Regions from separate parts of the Alcanivorax sp. VBW004 genome, predicted to be linked through region 2. Evidence: predicted binding sites of a transcription regulator. Region 2 holds the regulator's gene; the other holds the start of a gene.
The links. Region 2 encodes PhoB, which activates phosphate uptake and scavenging genes when phosphate is short. Its sites were predicted from a motif close to TGTCATANNNNTGTCANA; they were not measured.
Positions count from the first base shown of each region.

Region 1: a site for PhoB is predicted at 2,899-2,916, ahead of F1529_RS11190 (glycerophosphodiester phosphodiesterase). Genes of this name have one in related genera too.

Region 1 is NZ_WNHC01000001.1:2,460,296-2,465,756, reverse strand. Features, by position in the region: gene F1529_RS11205 (polysaccharide deacetylase family protein) at 1-176, opposite strand, end outside; gene F1529_RS11200 (glycosyltransferase) at 166-1,344, opposite strand; gene F1529_RS11195 (sulfotransferase) at 1,648-2,817, opposite strand; gene F1529_RS11190 (glycerophosphodiester phosphodiesterase) at 2,938-3,741, shown strand; gene F1529_RS11185 (patatin-like phospholipase family protein) at 3,705-4,874, opposite strand; gene F1529_RS11180 (GNAT family N-acetyltransferase/peptidase C39 family protein) at 5,005-5,461, shown strand, end outside.
Region 2 is NZ_WNHC01000001.1:284,551-297,323, forward strand. Features, by position in the region: gene F1529_RS01330 (ATP-binding protein) at 1-647, shown strand, start outside; gene F1529_RS01335 (DUF4136 domain-containing protein) at 631-1,158, opposite strand; gene F1529_RS01340 (LysR family transcriptional regulator) at 1,249-2,148, opposite strand; gene F1529_RS01345 (FMN-dependent NADH-azoreductase) at 2,290-2,880, shown strand; gene F1529_RS01350 (glutathione S-transferase family protein) at 2,993-3,994, shown strand; gene F1529_RS01355 (pirin family protein) at 4,091-4,951, shown strand; gene F1529_RS01360 (hypothetical protein) at 4,958-5,449, opposite strand; gene F1529_RS01365 (NADPH-dependent FMN reductase) at 5,666-6,208, shown strand; gene F1529_RS01370 (DUF1328 domain-containing protein) at 6,325-6,501, opposite strand; gene F1529_RS01375 (TIGR00730 family Rossman fold protein) at 6,620-7,204, opposite strand; gene phoR (phosphate regulon sensor histidine kinase PhoR) at 7,428-8,738, opposite strand; gene phoB (phosphate regulon transcriptional regulator PhoB) at 8,833-9,537, opposite strand; gene ubiA (4-hydroxybenzoate octaprenyltransferase) at 9,854-10,726, opposite strand; gene F1529_RS01395 (chorismate lyase) at 11,021-11,578, opposite strand; gene rd (rubredoxin) at 11,818-11,982, shown strand; gene F1529_RS01405 (NAD(P)/FAD-dependent oxidoreductase) at 12,032-12,773, shown strand, end outside.

The sequences.
Region 1 (5,461 bases), 2.2 Mb from region 2:
TGCAGAGCCCGCAACCAATCCAGGTCATCGGCCTGCCAGTCTTTACCGGGAACGACCAGCAAGGTCACCGCTTGGGCGGGCAGCTTCAGCCGCGCCAGCATGGCGGTGACACGCGTGCGGGTCTCGGGCATCACATCGTGAATCGAAACCAGTGCGGTTAATGGCTCAGAGCGCATTGCGGATATAACTGCTGCTCAGGCGGCGCAGCAATGCCAGGGTAGGAGAAGGCAGCGCCGGGTTTGGGTTGGGTGCCAGCGTGGCACAGTGGGCCAGCACCGCCGTCCACTGCGTCACCGCATGGTCGTTCATGGATAATGCGGCCTGGCGGGCCTGGCCGGCCTTAAGCGAGCGCGTCACCGGGCTGAGTGATTGCAGGCGATCAAGGGTATCGAACAGGCTTTCCCCTTCGTCCATGATCCACAGGCCGTTGGCCAATGCCGGCCATTCATTGATGCCGCAGGCCGGCGTGGTAATCACCAGCCGCTCCCGCGCCATGGCTTCCAGCGCTACCGTACCAAAGGCTTCCACCGATGAGGGCAACACCAGCACCTGACAGCGATCCAGCATGCTGACTACTTGCTCTCGGGTACACCAGCCGTGGAAATGCAGGTTACCCTGCTCACCGCAGGCTTTTTCCACCTTGCCGCGTAGCGGGCCGTCGCCGGCAATTTCAAACTGCAAATCCGGGCGACGGGACGCCAGCGCGAGGAAGGATTCAATGTTCTTTTCCGCCGCCAGCCGGCCCACATAACAGACCCGCTGCACGGTATTGTCCAGCTCGACCACTGGCGTATGCACGAATTCGCGGGCCAACGGTGTGCCCACCAGCTGTGGATTGCGCGCCCCCGCTCCCCTGGCCTGGGCGATCATCGATTCGCAGATGGTAGCGGCGGTTTCGCTGCCCTGAAACAGGGTGCGGTTCACCCAGTTGAGAAAGCCGCCAGCCAATCGCGCCAGCCGCTTCCCCCAATACAACTCCACCAGACGGTTGTAATCTGTCTGGAAGGTAACGCACACCGGAATCCCCCATTTCTTGGCGATCCAGTAGCCGATCATGGAGAAAATACCGGGCCCCGGAATGACGATCACATCCGGTTTCATTTCCCAGACCAGCGCGCTGAGCTCGCGCACTTTTGGAAAAAACAGCCGCTGGGTGGGGTCGCCGGGAATCGGGATGGATGCGCCTTGGCAGGGATGAGGATCCTGCATGCAGGGCTGCACCAGTTCCACTTGCGCCACCTGATCTTTCAGATGCGAGGCCAGGTCCTGGAAGTAGGCGCCGACGCCATTCCGCCCCTTGATCGCATCCACCACAAACAGTATGCGTAGCTCTTTGGTATCCATGGCCGGCAGTATCCCGACCGCTCATGTCGATAATGTGACAGGGTGGTCACGCCATGACGGTGTAATTGCGACAATATGTAACGAACCCCGAACTCGCCGTAAGAGCGTCGCTGGCCGCGCGATTCCGTGACATCTACAACGACGCTGTAGGAGCGCCGCTTGAGGCGCGAATCTGCTTGCCTCATCAGCTGCGAGTCACGAGAAGCGTGTAACGAAAATCGAAACCCGCGAATGGATTTTTGCTTTTCGAAACTCGCTTCTAGCAACTCGAAACTATTTTGGTTCGCGCCTCAAGCGGCGCTCCTACAGCGGTTTTTCATCAGTGTTGGGGAGCGGGTATCCAAAACGTTCATAGACCCAGCCGAAGACATCAACCAGCTCATGGGGACTGATGCCCAGTTCGTCCGAGCTGTAATGATGGCCGCTACGGTACTGTTTGGCCTTGCGATCCTGCTCCTGCAGACGCTCACAAAATTGCGTGTCGGGCTGCCAGCCAAACCGCTGGTAAAAACCCAGTACGGTCTCGCCAGGAGCAGATGCCAGGGTTTCCATCACCGACAGCGCCTGGCGCTGTTCCGGCATCTGCTCTACCACCTCCAGCAGGTGTCGATAGTAGTATTCCAGCATTGCCAGAAACCCTTCACGCCAGTAGCCGGTGGTGTCGCGACCATCGAACAGGCGCGCTCCTATAAGGATGGAATTCACCTGCGATGGCACCGCTGCAGAGGGGCTGCGCAGGCAGCCGATAAATCGGGCATCCGGAAAGGCGTCGGCCAGGGTTTCCATCCACGGGGTAAACGACGGGTTCTTCGATAGCAGGATTTTTTCCGGGCCGTGGAAGTAAAGGTGGCGCTGAATAAAACGACGGTAAGCGCGCATCAATCGCTGCTTTTCTTCCGGGCGGCCATCGCGATCCAGAAACGTCAGCTGCCACAGGGCAGGAACAGGCACAGCGAGCACCAGCAGAAAGCAGCCCCACACCGGGATCAGTCCCAGATAATCCTCTTCCGGATCCAGCAGCCCGGTCTTGTGCACCCCGTCCAGCCCACCCAACAAACGCCTTTCCGCCCAAAACAGAAGCCGCGCACCCGGGCGGCCGATCACTTTGTCCAAGCGAGCAACACCGGTCCAGAAATAGCGCTGGGTAATCGAGGGGGCAAACAACAGCTCCCATAGGGCCGTGGTGGTAAAGCGTTCATCCATGGCCAGCAGGCGATGCAGGAAGGTGGTACCGCTGCGGGGCACGCCTACCACAAAAAGCGGCTCACGCACCTGGACGCGACGAAAATCAGAAAACAGCAGATAATCCAGCCCCAGGCCGATGCCATTAATACCCTGCACCAGCAGGAATACCGGCCAGAACAGCAGCATTACCAGCAGCCGCTGCAACGATAATCCGCGCAGTTGGCCCTGGTAACCGGGGAACCAGCTGGCGGCAAACAGTGCGGTATAACGTTTCAACAGCGTTGGCATGATCAGGCTCGAAGGGAAGAAACGTTGAAACAATAAAACAGTTTCAAGTCACAAAAATGACAACACTGCCTCTTGTGTCCTGGTCACAGCGCTGTCATCTTTCTCGCAAAGAATTGCGCTATGACACTGCCAATGACCGACCTGACGAACCCTTCTGCCTACCCTGCTCTGGTAGGCCACCGTGGCGCCCGCGGCGAAGCGCCGGAGAACACGCTGGCCAGCTTTCAAGTGGCAATAGAAGCCGGTGTAACGGAAATGGAACTGGACGTGCGGCTATCTTCCGATGGCCAATTGATCGTGCTGCACGACAGCGACGTCACCCGCACCACCGGTGTCCGTGGCAATGTGCGCCAGTACACCCGCGCCCAGCTCGGCGTCATGGACGCCCGCCGCAACACCCCCGGCTGGCACAGCCCCACCGGCATTCCATCACTGCAGGAAGTGGTTGAACTCTGCGGCCCGGATATGCGTTTTCAGTTCGAGGTGAAAGGGGCAGACCGTACCGTCCTCCACCAGCTGGCTCATCACTTGACGCACATGATCCATGATCAGCAGCTGCAATCACGGGTGGTGATCACGTCCAGCCACACCGGCTTTCTACGCATGATCGGCACCATGGCCCCGGATATCGAACGGGGTTACGTGTGCCAGCATCGTTACCTGCAACCCACTCGCCGCGCCAAAGGGCTGGGCTGCAGCTGGGTGATCGCACATTACTCGCTGGTAGGCCCGGCGTTGATGCGCCGGGCCAAACGGCGAGGCTTGAAAGTGTCCGTGTGGACGGTGAACGACCTGACCGAAGCCGAACGGCTGGCCAAACTGAAAGTCCACAGCATCATCACTGACTTCCCCACCAGCTTTGTCAGCCACTTCCGCCGCAAACACCGTTACGGCTCTTCGGAAGCCGCCTCCATTAACGGCTGATCGTTAAGAAACGCCATGATCTCCTCTTTACGGGCCATGGCGTCCTTGCGCCCCATCTCGATCAAGGCATTGGTGAAGCCGGGCTCAAACAGCAGATAACTTATGGCACTGGCCCCGGGGGAACGGGTCGCCCCGGAACTGCGCAGGAAGAATCGCAAGGTCCGGGGCAGTTCACGAATATGCTCCGCCGCAATTTCATCAATGGGCCGCGAGGGGTAGATTTTCAGCACATCCACTTCTCGCAGTTTGATACCGTGCTTTCTGCGAGTGCGCTCGCCCAAAGCAGACAGGGTGTGATTGATTCGTTCAAGCCGCTCCACGTCCCCTTCCAGCGTATCCACGAATACACTGTTCAAAACATGCCCCAACACCTGTGCCATGGAAGGATAACCACTGAGCCGACGCTGATGCCCGGCACTGACATTGCCGGAGACACCGATCACCAGTAAGCGCGTGGCGCCCAGATGCAGGGCCGGGCTCAACGGTGCCAGCTGACGCAGTGCCCCATCGCCGTAGTAGGCACCATCCACATTGCTGGCGGGGAACAGGATAGGAATCGCCGCGGACCCCAATAAATGCTCCACGCCAATGCGCGAACGCTTGCCCTTGCGGCGCGCCCGGATCCATTCGGGCAGTTCATCTGCGCCCTGAAAAAAGCTCACCGACTCGCCACTGGCATAGGCAGAGGCCGTAATCGCCAATGCCCGCAGGTGCCCCTGATCCAGACTCTCCTGGATACGGCGAAAATTAATCACCAGCGACAGCAACCGCTGCAGTGGCGTGTTATCAAGAAGGGAGCTGCGCTCCGGGGTTTTGCCCGTGGCCACGCCGGAGAAAAACCAGCGCATCACACCACGCAGGCAGGCGTACAGGTCCGTACGGTAGACCTGTTCAGCGGTAATGTTCGACCAAACCCGTTCCAGCCCTCGCACCGCAGCGCGGTAGTTGCCCGCATTGGCTGACAGCGCCGCCGCATTGATCGCCCCCGCCGAGGTGCCGCAGATGATCGGAAACGGGTTGGGAGCACCGCGCGGCACCATCTCCGCAATCGCCGCCAGGACACCGACCTGGTAGGCGCCACGCGCCCCGCCGCCGGACAATATCAATCCTCTCACCGGATCCTGCTTGTGCATCGATACCCTCCCTGTTGGTTGTAGTCAGTATGCCGCGCTGACCGCCAGGCCACCACCGCCCGGCGCATGAATAATGCTGGCGGGACAATGCGCGCTGCCTTATTCTGAACGCTCTCAAGGACACAGGATTATGTGCGCTTTCTCCCTCCGCCCTGCTCTTCCCGACGATCTGGATGCACTCACCGCGCTGGAACAGCGTTGCTTTTCATCCGATCGCCTGTCCCGTCGCAGTTTTCGTAAATGGCTTAAACGCCAGCACGCCGGCTTGATCGTTGCCCTGGATGAACAACAGCAACTGGCTGGCTATGCGCTGGTGTTGTTGCAGCCCGGTACGCGCCTTGCCCGGCTTTACTCCATTGCAGTCGATCCTCAACAACGGGGCAAAAAACTCGGCGAGCGTTTACTGGACGCCGCCGAAGACTATGCGCACCAGCAGCGGCGTCTGTTCCTGCGCCTGGAAGTGCGCAGGGATAACGCCGCGGCCATCGCGCTGTATGAACGCCTGGGCTACCGCCTGTTTGCCCAGACGGCGGACTATTACGAGGATCACGAAGACGCCCTGCGTTACCAGAAACGGCTGCACTATC
Region 2 (12,773 bases):
GCGAGCGGCGCCTGACCGACGATCTGGCCCACGAACTGCGTACGCCACTGGCTGCCCTGAAAACCCAGTTGCAGGTGGCCCGCTTGAAGTTGCCCCCGGATGCACCGGCTATGGCGGCACTGGCGGCGGCGGAAAACGCCAGCTCGCGAATGGCAGATAACCTGCAGCAGCTGTTGGCCCTGGCCCGCCTGGATGGGGTGCCGCAGAGTTGTCCGCGCCCGGTGCAGGAAGTTATCGATGACAGTCTGGCCCAGCTCGCCGGGCATCCGCAGCGTGCGGCAGTGCAGCGGGATGACGTGACGTGTGCCGGAATGGAATTGGCGTCCCCTTCCCTGGCCAGCCTGGCATTACGCAACCTGCTGGAGAACGCGTTGCGCTATACGCCGCCGGGCGAGCCAGTGTGGATTCGGGTGGTGGCGGATGCGTCGGGCCTGCACATCCATGTGGAAGATCAGGGGCCGGGGATAACGGCCAATGCGGAGGCCTTGTGCACGCGTGGGCACCGGGGGGATCGGGGGCAAACCGGACTGGGGCTGGCTATTGTTGCCTCGGTGATGGCCCGCAGTGGCGGTCAACTGGCGCTGGAAAACCGTGCCGGCGCCGGGCTCCGCGCAACCTTGAGCTGGCCGCTTACGGGTAGCGCTTGAACATGTCCTCGACGGCTTTTTCGATATGCGCACTGCGGCGCTCGGTGCTCATGTCGTCGTGGAGCTCGTCGCGGCTGGTGGCCTGCCAGACCACATCCTTACTTTGCTGATCGATCAGTTGCACCACCAGTTTGTATTCCTCGGTGATTTCACCCTCGGTGGGAGTGCTGGCGCCCAGGCCAATGTTGTTGCGGGTAAAGCCGAAACCGAACTGTAAGGTGGAACCATCGAAACGCTGCTCGCGTTTGAAGAAATGTTTCACCTGCACATCGGCCTGGGCAGCGGCGGCTGCCGTCAGGCCCTTGGCGGCCAGCGCTTTCTTCAGGGCAGCCTGGGTGCGTTGGTCATCCAGTTCGCGGGGTTTGTCCTCGTCCTGGGGCACAAAGGCGTAGGTGCGGTATTGCTGCAGATCGGCGCCGGACTGGCTGTCGATCACCACCGGGCTGACACAGGCGCTGAGCAGCAGCGTAGCGGCGAACACCCATAATGCCTGAATCGGTAATCCTTGCATGGCAATCTCCTGACGTTGAGCTGGTACTCTCATTCTACGCCTTGTGCGTCATGTCCGGGTGAGGGCCGCCGGCGAGTGGCTGGCCCGGCTTTAAACCGTCACCCCTGGACAGGATAAGGCAGCCGCATCGCGAATCCGTTCCCCGAGATAGCGCGCGGCCTGGCCCGCATACTGGCCATCGGCATAAATCAGGTACAGGTCCACCATACGCTCCACCCCTTCATCCAGGGCCAGCATCTTCAGCGCCCCGGTCTCCAAGCCATCACCGATTTCCGCTTCCGGCACCCAGGCAAAGCCCAGTCCACGGCGGATCGCCGCGATGCGGGTGGTGGCATGGGAGACGGTCCAGCGCTGTTCGGCGCCCAGCCAGCCGGAATCAATGCGGCGGCTGCCGGAATCGCGGATCACGATCTGGCGGTGCTGGCGCAGGTCTTCGTGGGTCAGGTGGTCGGCCTGGGCCAGGGGGTGGTCGGCGGCGGCCACCGCCAGAAAGCGCACCCGCATCAGCGGGTCGCCAAAAAAGCCGGGCGGGACGCGCCCGCCCACCACCACATCCGCTTCCTTGCGCAACAAGGCTTCATCGGAGCCGGAGAGGATGGTTTCACTGTACTCCACCCGGGTCAGCGGGCTGTGCTGGGCGAAGGCATCCAGCGCGGAGAGCATGCAGTGCTGCGGAAACAGGCCGTCTGCGGCTACCCGCACCAGTGGTTCCCAGCCCTGACTGAGCTGGATGGCGGCACTTTCGATGCGGCTGGCCTCTTCCACCAGCACCTTGGCCTGGCGGTACAGCATTTGCCCGGTTTCGGTGAGTTTGGCGCGACGCCCTTCCAGGGTGAAGGCACGCACCCCCAGCTCGGTTTCGATTTTCTGCACGGCGTAACTGATCGCCGACTGGCTCTTGTCCAGCGCTTCGGCGGCGCTGGCGTAGCCGCCCTCATCCACCACCGCGAGCAGGGCGTGCCATTGATCCAGCGTGATTTTGGCTGACATATCGAAATTCCTGAGCTAAATGTGCAGTTTTATCCCGTTTTATATCTTATTTACTGAAACCACAATAGCCCCATCGAAACAATCCCGTCGGCGCATGGGCGCCGACCGCACCATGCAAAGACAGAAACAGGAGTTGGGGTCATGAATATTCTGGTCATCAAAAGCAGTGTTTTCGGCGATAACGGCAATTCTTCCTCGCTGGTCAACAGCCAGTTGGCGGCGCTGCAAGCGCAACACCCGGATGCCACCGTGGTGGTCCGTGATCTTTCCACAGACCCGATTCCACACCTGGACGGGGAGCGCGTAGGGGCCTTCTTTACGCCGGCAGACCAGCGTAGTGACGATCAACAGGCGGTGGACGCGTTTTCCATGGCGCTGATCGACGAGCTGAAAACGGCAGATCACATTGTGCTGGGCCTGCCCATGTACAACTTTGGTATTCCCAGCCAGTTGAAGAGCTGGATCGATCATGTGGCCCGGGCGGGCATTACCTTCCGCTATACCGAAAATGGCCCGCAGGGTTTGCTGGACGACAAACCCGTGACGGTGCTGGCGGCCCGGGGCGGTCTGTATGCCGGCACCGAAAACGATACGGTGACCCCGTATATCAAATTGTTCTTTGGTTTTATTGGCATGACCGATGTGAACTTCGTTTATGCGGAGGGGCTGAACATGGGTGACGAGACTAAAGAGAAAGCCATGAGCGAAGCACAGGCGGCGCTGGCGGGTTAACACTTTGTTGATACTAAGTGAGTAGCGCGTTGCGAGTTTCGAAAATCAGGACAAGGTTTTGTCTTTCGTTTCTCGTCACTCGCTCCTCGACAGTCAACGTAAGGAGACAATGATGGGACTGTTGGTTGACGGGAAATGGCAAGACAAGTGGTACGACACGAAAAGTACCGGCGGGCGATTCAAGCGCTCGGAAAGTCAGTTTCGCCACTGGGTAACGGCCGATGGCAGTGCCGGGCCCACGGGTGACAGTGGCTTCGCGGCTGAGAGCGGGCGTTATCACTTGTATGTGTCCTATGCGTGTCCCTGGGCCCATCGCGCCCTGGTCATGCGTGCCCTGAAAGGGCTGCAGGATCACATCGGTGTATCTGTGGTGCATCCGCACATGCTGGAGAGTGGCTGGGAACTGGATGACGGGTTTGCGGGTGCCACTGGCGATGCGCTCTACGGTTTCAGCAAGTTGTACGAGCTGTACCTGAAAGCGGACAGTCACTACACCGGCCGCGTGACCGTTCCGGTGCTCTGGGACACGCAACGGGAAACCATTGTCAGCAATGAGTCTGCAGACATCATCCGCATGCTTAACACCAGCTTCGATGCTCTGGGTGCCACGCCGGGAAATTATTACCCGCAAGCGCTCCGGGCGGACATTGATGCCATCAATGAGCGGGTGTATCACGACGTGAATAACGGCGTGTACAAGAGCGGTTTTGCCACCAGTCAGCAGGCGTATGACGAAGCGGTGGTGACCCTGTTCGAGCGTCTTGAGGAATTGGAACAGCGCCTGGGCGAAAGCCGCTACCTGGTCGGCAACACCCTGACCGAAGCGGACATTCGTCTGTGGACCACTCTGGTGCGCTTTGACCCGGTCTACGTCACGCATTTCAAGTGTGATCGCAAGCGCATCAGTGATTACCCGAATCTGCAGGGGTTTTTGCAAGAGCTGTATCAGCTGCCCGGTGTAGCCGACACAGTGAACATGGCGCATATCCGCCATCACTATTTTTGCAGTCACCCGACGGTGAACCCCCACGGGATTATCTCCATCGGCCCGCAACTGGACTGGACCTCGCCCCACGGCCGCGAGCGCCTGGGCGAAAGAAAAATCAGTGGCTAGCTATGAGCGGCTAGCGGCGAGAAAAACCAACCCGGTTTTCTTTTCAACTGGCAGCTAGTAGCTCGAAGCTCGCAGCTGCTTTCACAGGAGGCCCCCATGGAACGCACAATTCTCAACACAATTCCGGCAATGGATACATCCGACGGTGCCGGTGTCCGGCTGAAGCGGGCACTGGGGTCGACGCCTGCCGTGCGCCTGGACCCGTTCCTGATGCTGGATGCGTTTTCTTCCGACAATCCAGAGGATTACATCGCCGGTTTTCCGCCGCATCCGCATCGCGGTTTTGAAACTGTGACCTATCTGGTGGAAGGCCACATGCGTCACCGGGATCACCTGGGCAATGAGGGCGATCTTAAACAGGGTGGCGTGCAATGGATGACGGCCGGACGTGGCATTATTCATGAAGAAATGCCGCAACAGAAAGACGGCTTGCTGCGCGGTTTTCAATTGTGGATCAACCTGCCGGCGGCGGAAAAAATGCAGCCTGCAGGGTATCGGGATGTTGCCGATCATGAGATGCCGCGGGTGGACCTGGCCAGTGGTGGGCAGGTGAAAGCCATCGCCGGTGAAGTGACCATCGCTGGACAGTCGCTGAGCGCGCCGCTAAAAGGGGGCAAAACCGACCCCTTGTATCTGGACGTGATCCTGCGCCCGGATGAAACCCTGATGGTGCCTGTTTTATCCGGCTATAACGCCTTCATGTATCTGTTCGAGGGCCGTGTCAGTGTGGCGGAGGCGACGCTGGAAACGGATCACCTGGCCACCTTCACCGATGGCGACAGGGTTACCCTGGTTGCGGGAAACAAAGGTGCGCGCTTGTTGTTGCTGGCGGGCAAACCACTGGGGGAGCCCATTGCCCAGTACGGCCCTTTTGTGATGAATACCCAGGATGAAATTAACCAGGCCCTGCGGGATTATCGCGATGGCACGCTGACGGCGGAAGCATCGCGGCTATAGCGCTCGCTAGTCGCCTCGCCAATGGGGCGGTAGATCGGGATACCAGGTGGAGCCGGCCATTCGAAAGATGCGAATGAGCGCGGCTTCCGCCTGCTCCAGCCGTTTGGCGGGGACCAGCAGGTCCACGCTGTTGCGGGTGCCACCGTTGTAACCGGTGTCACTGGCGGCGGTAGCGCCAGGCATGAAGGTCAGGCTTTGAATCGCACCGGGGCGGGTGTGCAAAAGAAGATGCCCGCGCCCTCCTTCCAGGGTTATCCCTTCAATTTGTTCCACATCCTGACGATGAAACCGGAATGCCATGCCAAAGCGGCTCTGGCTGCTGCCACGAAACAGCGTAATGTGTTGTTGCTGATCAAGGCTCAGGTGCTGGATTTGTTGGGATTCACTTTTTTTGTCGCTTAACCCGAGAATCAACAAGCCATTGAGAATAGCCAGCTGCTGGTAAAGCGCAGGGCCAGGAATGAAAGGCGGGCTGGAGTGAAGAGAATCAGCGGACATCGCGGGTCGGTGTGAGTGAATGGTCCACAAAGGATAAAGCGGTGGCGGTATAAGTGCGTCACCCATATGGGGGATAAATGCGTATTGCCTGTTGCTCGCACGTGGGAGAAGCTGGAAAAACTCGTCGGCCGGGTATATTAACCGGGTGACAGGTGGCCGATGCCGGTCGCTTATTGAGAAGGACTCACACAGAACGATCCCACAAGGAGTGACAACATGAAGGTTCTGGCAATGGCAGGCAGTCTCAGGGAGCAATCCTATAACCGGGGTCTGGTGCGCGCCGCTCAGGCACTGGCTCCATCCGGCATGACACTGACCATCGGGGACATCGCCCCGCTGCCGCTGTACAACGGTGATGATGACGGGGATAACCGGCCCGCGGCGGTGATGGCGCTGGCCGAGCAGGTGGCTCAGGCGGACGCCTTGCTGTTTGCCACCCCCGAATACAATTACTCGATTCCCGGCGTGTTAAAGAACGCTATCGATTGGTTGTCGCGTGTGCCGGGTGATATTTTTACGGGTAAGCCTGCGGCCATTATGGGTGCGTCCATGGGTGGCATGGGCACCAGTCGAAGCCAGTATCACTTGCGCCAGGTGCTGGTGTTTCTGGACATGCACCCACTGAACAAACCGGAAGTGTTTGTGTCGGCGGCTCATGAAAAATGCGATGAGAACGGTGATTTGGTGGATGAGAAAACCCGGGAGATGGTGGCCAGTCAACTGGTTGCACTGCAGGCGTGGCACCAGCGTTTGTCGTAACGCAGTCAATCTGCAAAAGCGGTGATGCACGACATTATGAATGCAAGCCGGGTATGGCAGTCCATACCCGGCCTGTTTGCTTTTGCTATTCTCTATCAAGAATTCTGAATTGTTTGTCAGATTTTAGGGCCGCGGCCTTTCACCGCATTGGCGACCAAGCTGATGACCAGCAAGACCAGAAAAATAAAGAAAATTACTTTGGCAATGGAGGCCGCGCCGGAGGCGATGCCGCCAAAGCCGAGTACGCCGGCAATAATGGCCACGATAAGAAATGTCAGAGCCCATCCAAGCATAATGGTTACCTCATCCATGGTTGGTGTGTGATTACACTTTCCATTTCACCGTAACGTACTCTGGTTGATGCTGGCCCGGAACGACTCGACTATTTGACCTTCTTTCACATTGTGCTTGTTACAGCTGGGATTGCCGGTCCAGCCATTTATCCACCCGGGGCGGGGAAAACGCCTGAAAATGCTCCAGCAGCGTGGCCGGGTCCGTGTGGACTTGCAAAAGTTGGTGGTGCTCCGTTTTCAGGAAGCCTTCTGCCACGCTGTGTTGCAGGAAATTCTGAAGAGAATCGTAATAATGATTCACGTTTAGCAGTGCGCAGGGTTTTTGGTGAAAGCCCAGCTGGGCCCAGGTAAGAATTTCAAAAATTTCCTCAAGCGTGCCCATGCCGCCAGGCAGGGCAATAAAGCCGTCGGACTGATCCGCCATGGCGGCTTTGCGCTCGTGCATGGAATCGACCACCTGCAGTTCGGTCAGGTGGTCATTGCCGATCTCGCGACGCATCAAGGCTTGCGGAATAATGCCGATTACCTCGCCGCCCTGGCGCATGACTGCGTTGGCAATGGCACCCATCACGCCGACGCTGGCACCGCCATAAACCAGCCCGATGTTGCGGTGCACTAATGCCTCGGCCAGTGCTTCGGCCGCCTGAATGTAGACCGGATTATTGCCGGGGCTGGAACCACAATAGACGCAGATTCTTTTCATCGACATTTCCTAATGCACTGTGCTGTAGGTCCCCAGTTAAAGAGCAAATTTTTACTCGCTGACGGTTGGGGATAGACGCCACTGTGGAGCCACCGCTCCAACAGGACAAGATAAGGTCGGCTTTTCTGTAGGAGCGTCGCTGGCGGCGCGATCATCAACGTCTGGAATCGCGCCGCCAGCGACGCTCCTACGCTATATATCTAAGCTGTCACGGTGGGCGCGCTCAGCCCGCCACCGCTGTAGGCTTGCTTACCAGCCGGTCCGCCGGGAAATGGCAGGTGAAGGTGCTGCCCTTGCTAAGCTCGCTGGTGATTTCCAGGCGGCCGTTATGGCGGATCATCACGTGTTTGACGATGGCCAGCCCCAAACCGGTGCCGCCGGTCTGGGTGACGCGGCTGTTGTCCGGTCGATAAAAACGTTCGGTCAGCCGGGGGATATGGGCCGGGTCGATCCCGATGCCGTCGTCGGTGACGGACAGGTGCGCGCCGTGGGCATCCTGCCACCAGCGGATGTGGATGGTGCCTTCGGCCGGAGTGTATTTCACCGCGTTGGTAATCAGGTTGCCGAAGGCGCTTTCCAGTTCAGCGGGATTGGCGATCAGCCGGGCGTCCAGGGGGACATCCAGTTCAATCCGGTGGTGTTTGTCGCTGCTGATGGCCAGCGCATTGTCTTTCATGCGGTTAAGCATGCCGTGTACCGGTACGGCTTGCCGCACGCTGTCGGCTTCGGTGCCTTCCAGTCGGGCCAGCAGCAACAGGTCGGCGACCAGGGCTTCCATGCGGTTGGACTGGTTGTCCATCTGCACCAGCGCCCGGCGCAGGCGTGCCTGCTCATCGGGGATGGTATCGAGCAGGGTTTCCAGGTAGCCCTTGAGCACGGTGAGCGGGGTTTTCAGCTCATGGCTGACGTTGGCGACGAAGTCTTTGCGCATCTGCTCCAGGTGGTGCAGGCGGGTCACGTCACGGGCGATCAAGAGTTGTTCGCCGACACCAAACTCGGTGACGCGGAACTGGAGGATGCGGTTGTCGTCCACCGGCGAGGGAATTTCCAGCGCTTCGTCAAACTCGCTCTTGGTCAGGTACTCGGTGAAGCGGGGGTGGCGAATCAGGTTGGTGAGCGGTTGCCCCAGATCCTGGCCGGCATTGAACCCCATGGCGCGTTCCGCAGCATGGTTCCAGTATTCCAGGTAACCGTGTTGGTCGATCAGGATGACCACGTCGTCCAGGGCATTCACCGATTGCTGGGCACGATGAATAATGCCCTGCAGGTTTTCCTGGGCGCGGCGTTCCTTCTGGAATAAATGCTCAAGGCGGGTATAAAACTCGCCCCACAGGCCGATGCTGTCCGGGGGTTCGGTGTGATCATCGCGAACCAGCCAGCTGTACAGGGCGAACAGTTGGCGGGTGCTCCAGAAAATATACCCCACCAGCCCTGCCAGCAGCGGCCAGATGTGCCCTACCGCCAGAGCGGCAAGGGCGGCCAGAAAAATCAGGCCGGCAATGCGATTTACTTCCTTGGCCAGGCTGGCTTTCATGCGTCAGTCACCGCGATTCGTTACCGGGTTCGCAGGTTGCCGGGCGAGGGCCCGACAATGGGCCTCCAGTATAAGCAGCTGCGTGGCTGCTGTCTCAGCCGGCTTTTGCGGATTTTACTGAAAAGCGGTAGCCGGTGCCGCGTACGGTCTGGATAAAGCGGTCATAGTCGAACGGCGCCAGGGCTTTACGCAGCCGGCGGATGTGCACGTCGATGGTGCGGTCTTCCACGTACACGTTGGCGCCCCACACCTGGTCCAGCAGTTGGGTACGGGAATAGGCGCGCTCCTGGTGACTCATGAAGAACTCGAGTAACCGGTATTCGGTGGGGCCCATGTCCACGGGGTAATCGTCCGCGCTGATGCGGTGGCTGACCGGGTCCAGACACAACCCTTCCACTTCAATGGCCTTTTCCGCTGCCACACTGGACGCGCGACGCAGCACCGCCTTGATGCGAGAGATAAGTTCGCGGGTGGAGAAGGGCTTGGTGATGTAATCATCGGCCCCCACGTCCAGCCCCTGAATCTTGTTATCTTCCTCGCTTTTTGCGGTGAGCATGATGATTGGCACCTCGTTGGTGGTTTCATCACGCTTCAGGCGGCGAGCCAGTTCGATGCCGGTGACGGATGGCAGCATCCAGTCCAGAAGCACCAGATCCGGGCGTTCATCCACGATGATTTCATGGCCGCGCTGGGCGTTTTCTGCTTCCAGCACATCGAAATCAGCCAGCTCAAGGGCGACGGCAACCATCTCACGGATGGCGGGCTCGTCATCAACAATCAAAATGCGGTTACGGGACATGGCTTACCTTCCTTGCCTGTCATGGGCGCGCATGCGCTACCCGGAATGTTGCCCTATTAGATTGCCTTTTTATGACATCCGTATGACAGATAGAGGCGCAGCATGCAACAAGCAACATGCGCCAACGCGGATCTGGGTTTGTACGAAAGGGCAGAAACGTGGCGGGCCGCGAGCCATGGAAGGCGGTTTCTACGGTGTCCGGCATGGCTCGGCCGAAGGCCGCAGATGAAACGCCTCGGCGCGAAGTGATGCGGTTTCCCGTTCCCTGCAGGGGTAATTCGTGTTGTTGCGTGGTGCGTGCAGTGTGTTGCGTCTCTTAAAAATACTGAAAATACAGGCCGATAAACACGCAGGCCCCGGCCCAGTGGTTGTTCAGGAAGGCGTGGAAGCTGGGCCAGCGTTCGCGGTAGCGGATCAGGCTGTGCTGGTAGGCAAAGCTCAGGGCCATGCCGACCAGCCCGGCGTACCAGGGCCAGCTGAAGTCCAGCCGCTGACCGACCATGATCAGTGCCAGCAGGGTGAGGGCCTGCAGCAGGCCGATCATCAAACGGTCCGCATCGCCGAACAGGATGGCGGTGCTCTTGATGCCCAGCTTCAGGTCGTCTTCACGGTCGCACATGGCGTACTCGGTGTCGTAGGCCACGGTCCACAGCACATTGGCCACGTACAGCAGCCAGGCGATTTCCGGCACCTCGCCGGTTTCAGCGGCAAAGGCCATGGGGATCGCCCAGCTAAAGGCCGCGCCCAGGAACAGCTGGGGCATAAAGGTGAAGCGCTTGGTGAAGGGGTACAGCACGGCGAGGCCCAGCCCGCCGAAGGAGAGCCAGAACGTCAATTCGTTGAGAAACAGCACCAGTCCAAAGGCCAGCAGCCCGAGTCCACAGAACAGCGCCAGCGCCTGCTTGGCGCTCAGTGCGCCGGTGGCCAGCGGGCGCCCCTGGGTGCGTTCCACATCGCCATCGAAATCCCGGTCGGCAAAATCGTTAATCACGCAGCCCGCCGCCCGCATGATCACCACACCCAGGAAGAACACCACAATCACGGTCAGGCTGGGGGTGCCGGCCCCGGCAATCCACACCGCCCACAGGGTGGGCCAGAGCAACAACAGCGTGCCGATGGGGCGATCCAGGCGCATCAGTTGAATATAGGGCCACAGGGCGGGGTAACGTTGTTCAACAAAGGCAAACATGGGACATCCGATTGTCAGGGCAGGGGGTAAGTTTCAAGTTGAAAGTGGAAAGTTTCAAGGCGCGAATCGCGGTTGTTGCCAACCGTTTTGCAGTCACGCACCGGTGCCTGGTATCCCCCTCCTGTAGGAGCACCACTTGAGGTGCGAACCGCGTGTGAACGCGGCATCGGCCGAAGGCCGATCAGGAATGTCAGGGCTCGACAGCTCTTTCGGGAAAGGGATGGGAGCGGTTGCGACGCCATTTCCTCGCTGGCGCTCGGTTCGCACCTCAAGTGGTGCTCCTACAGGGGGATTTTAGACGTGCAGTTGCCTGGAGTTTGCGCCTTGCAGCCCCTCTGCCTCCACCTTCTCCCACAGCGCCGGCAGAAAATACTCCGCCACCAGCAGGGGCGCGCCACGTTTGATAAAGCGCGACTGCCGGCCCCAGCACACCGGGTGGTTCTGGCCCGGTGAGGCCAGCCGTGCCCACACCTGATCCCGCTGGCATACCGGGCGGTTATATAACTCCAGGCCCAGGGAGCGGCTGCCCATGTGGCCGAGGGAACGGTTGGCGCCGGCCAGGCTGGTCAGTGGCAGCACGCTGCGGGCCGCCACCACCGGAGTACCGTCCAGATGCAGGGTGACTTCGCGGATCAGGGCGGCGCGGCGCACAGGCAGCGCCAGCAGCTGCCGTTCGTCGGCCCGCGGAAAGGCGATGGCATGCAGGCCGGGCACCACACTGAAGTGGCCGTGACGCTTGAGGCGCCGGGTCAGGGAGTCCGGGTCGGCCATCCAGTCACGAATAACCGGGGGCAGCACCAGCTGTTCCAGCGGGCGCCAAAGGCTGTCAGGATGCAGGGCGGCAGGCAGCATGGCTCTCTCAGGATATCGCGTACTTTCGCGGGCGGCAGGACTATGGCCCATGTCCTGCGACAGAGCAAGCGGTCGCCAAATGCCCCGGGGGGCAAGAGAAATGGCGCCCTCGCGTCCTAATATGACAGTGCCCGCTGTCATTGATTTTTGCGCCGCACGCCGATAGGTTAACGCCCCCCGAGATACACCCTGTATGTAGCGTAGTGAGCAAGTGCTCACTTTTACCGATGAGGTTCACGATGAAGAAGTGGGAATGTGTAGTGTGCGGTTTCATCTATGACGAAGCCGAAGGTCTGCCCGACGAGGGTATCGAACCGGGTACCGCCTGGGACGACGTGCCGGAAGATTGGGTCTGTCCCGATTGCGGCGTGGGCAAGGAAGACTTCGAGATGGTGGAAATCTAGGCCACTGCGTCAGTCACATCGCCCGTCCATTAATCGTTAAGGATTGCTCATGCACCCTATTGTCATCATCGGTACCGGCCTGGCCGGCTTCAACACCGTCAAGGAATTCCGCAAGCTGGACAAGGAAACGCCTATCGTCATGCTCACCGCTGACGACGGCCGCAACTACTCCAAGCCCATGCTGTCTGCCGGTTTCACCAAGGAAAAAACCGCCGATGACCTGTGCATGGCCACCCCGGAAAAAGTGGCCGAGCAATTCAATGTAGACGTGCGCGCCGGCGTGCATGTGGCCGGCATTGATGCCGCCAACAAGCGCGTGCTGCTGCCTGATGACCACCTGGACTACAGCAAGCTGGTACTGGCACTGGGCGCCGACACCTGGACCCCGCCGCTGGAAGGCGACGCGGTGGGTGAGGTGTTCTCGGTCAATGATTTGATGGACTACGGCAAATTCCGCGCGGCGGTGGACGGCAAGAAAACCGTGACCATCCTCGGTGGCGGCCTGATCGGCTGTGAATTCGCCAATGACCTGTCCAACGGTGGTTTCCAGGTATCCCTGGTCGAGCCCATGGGCCGTTGCCTGCCGCTGTTGTTGCCGGAGCAGGCTTCCGAAGCCGTGGGCCGTGGCCTGGCGGATCTGGGGGTGCAGTTCCATTTTGGCCCGCTGGCCAAGGCGGTACATCACGGCGACAACGGCCAACTGGTCACCGAGCTGTCCGACGGCAGCAAACTGGAATCCGACGTGGTGCTTTCGGCCATTGGCCTGCGCCCGCGTATCAGCATGGCCAAGG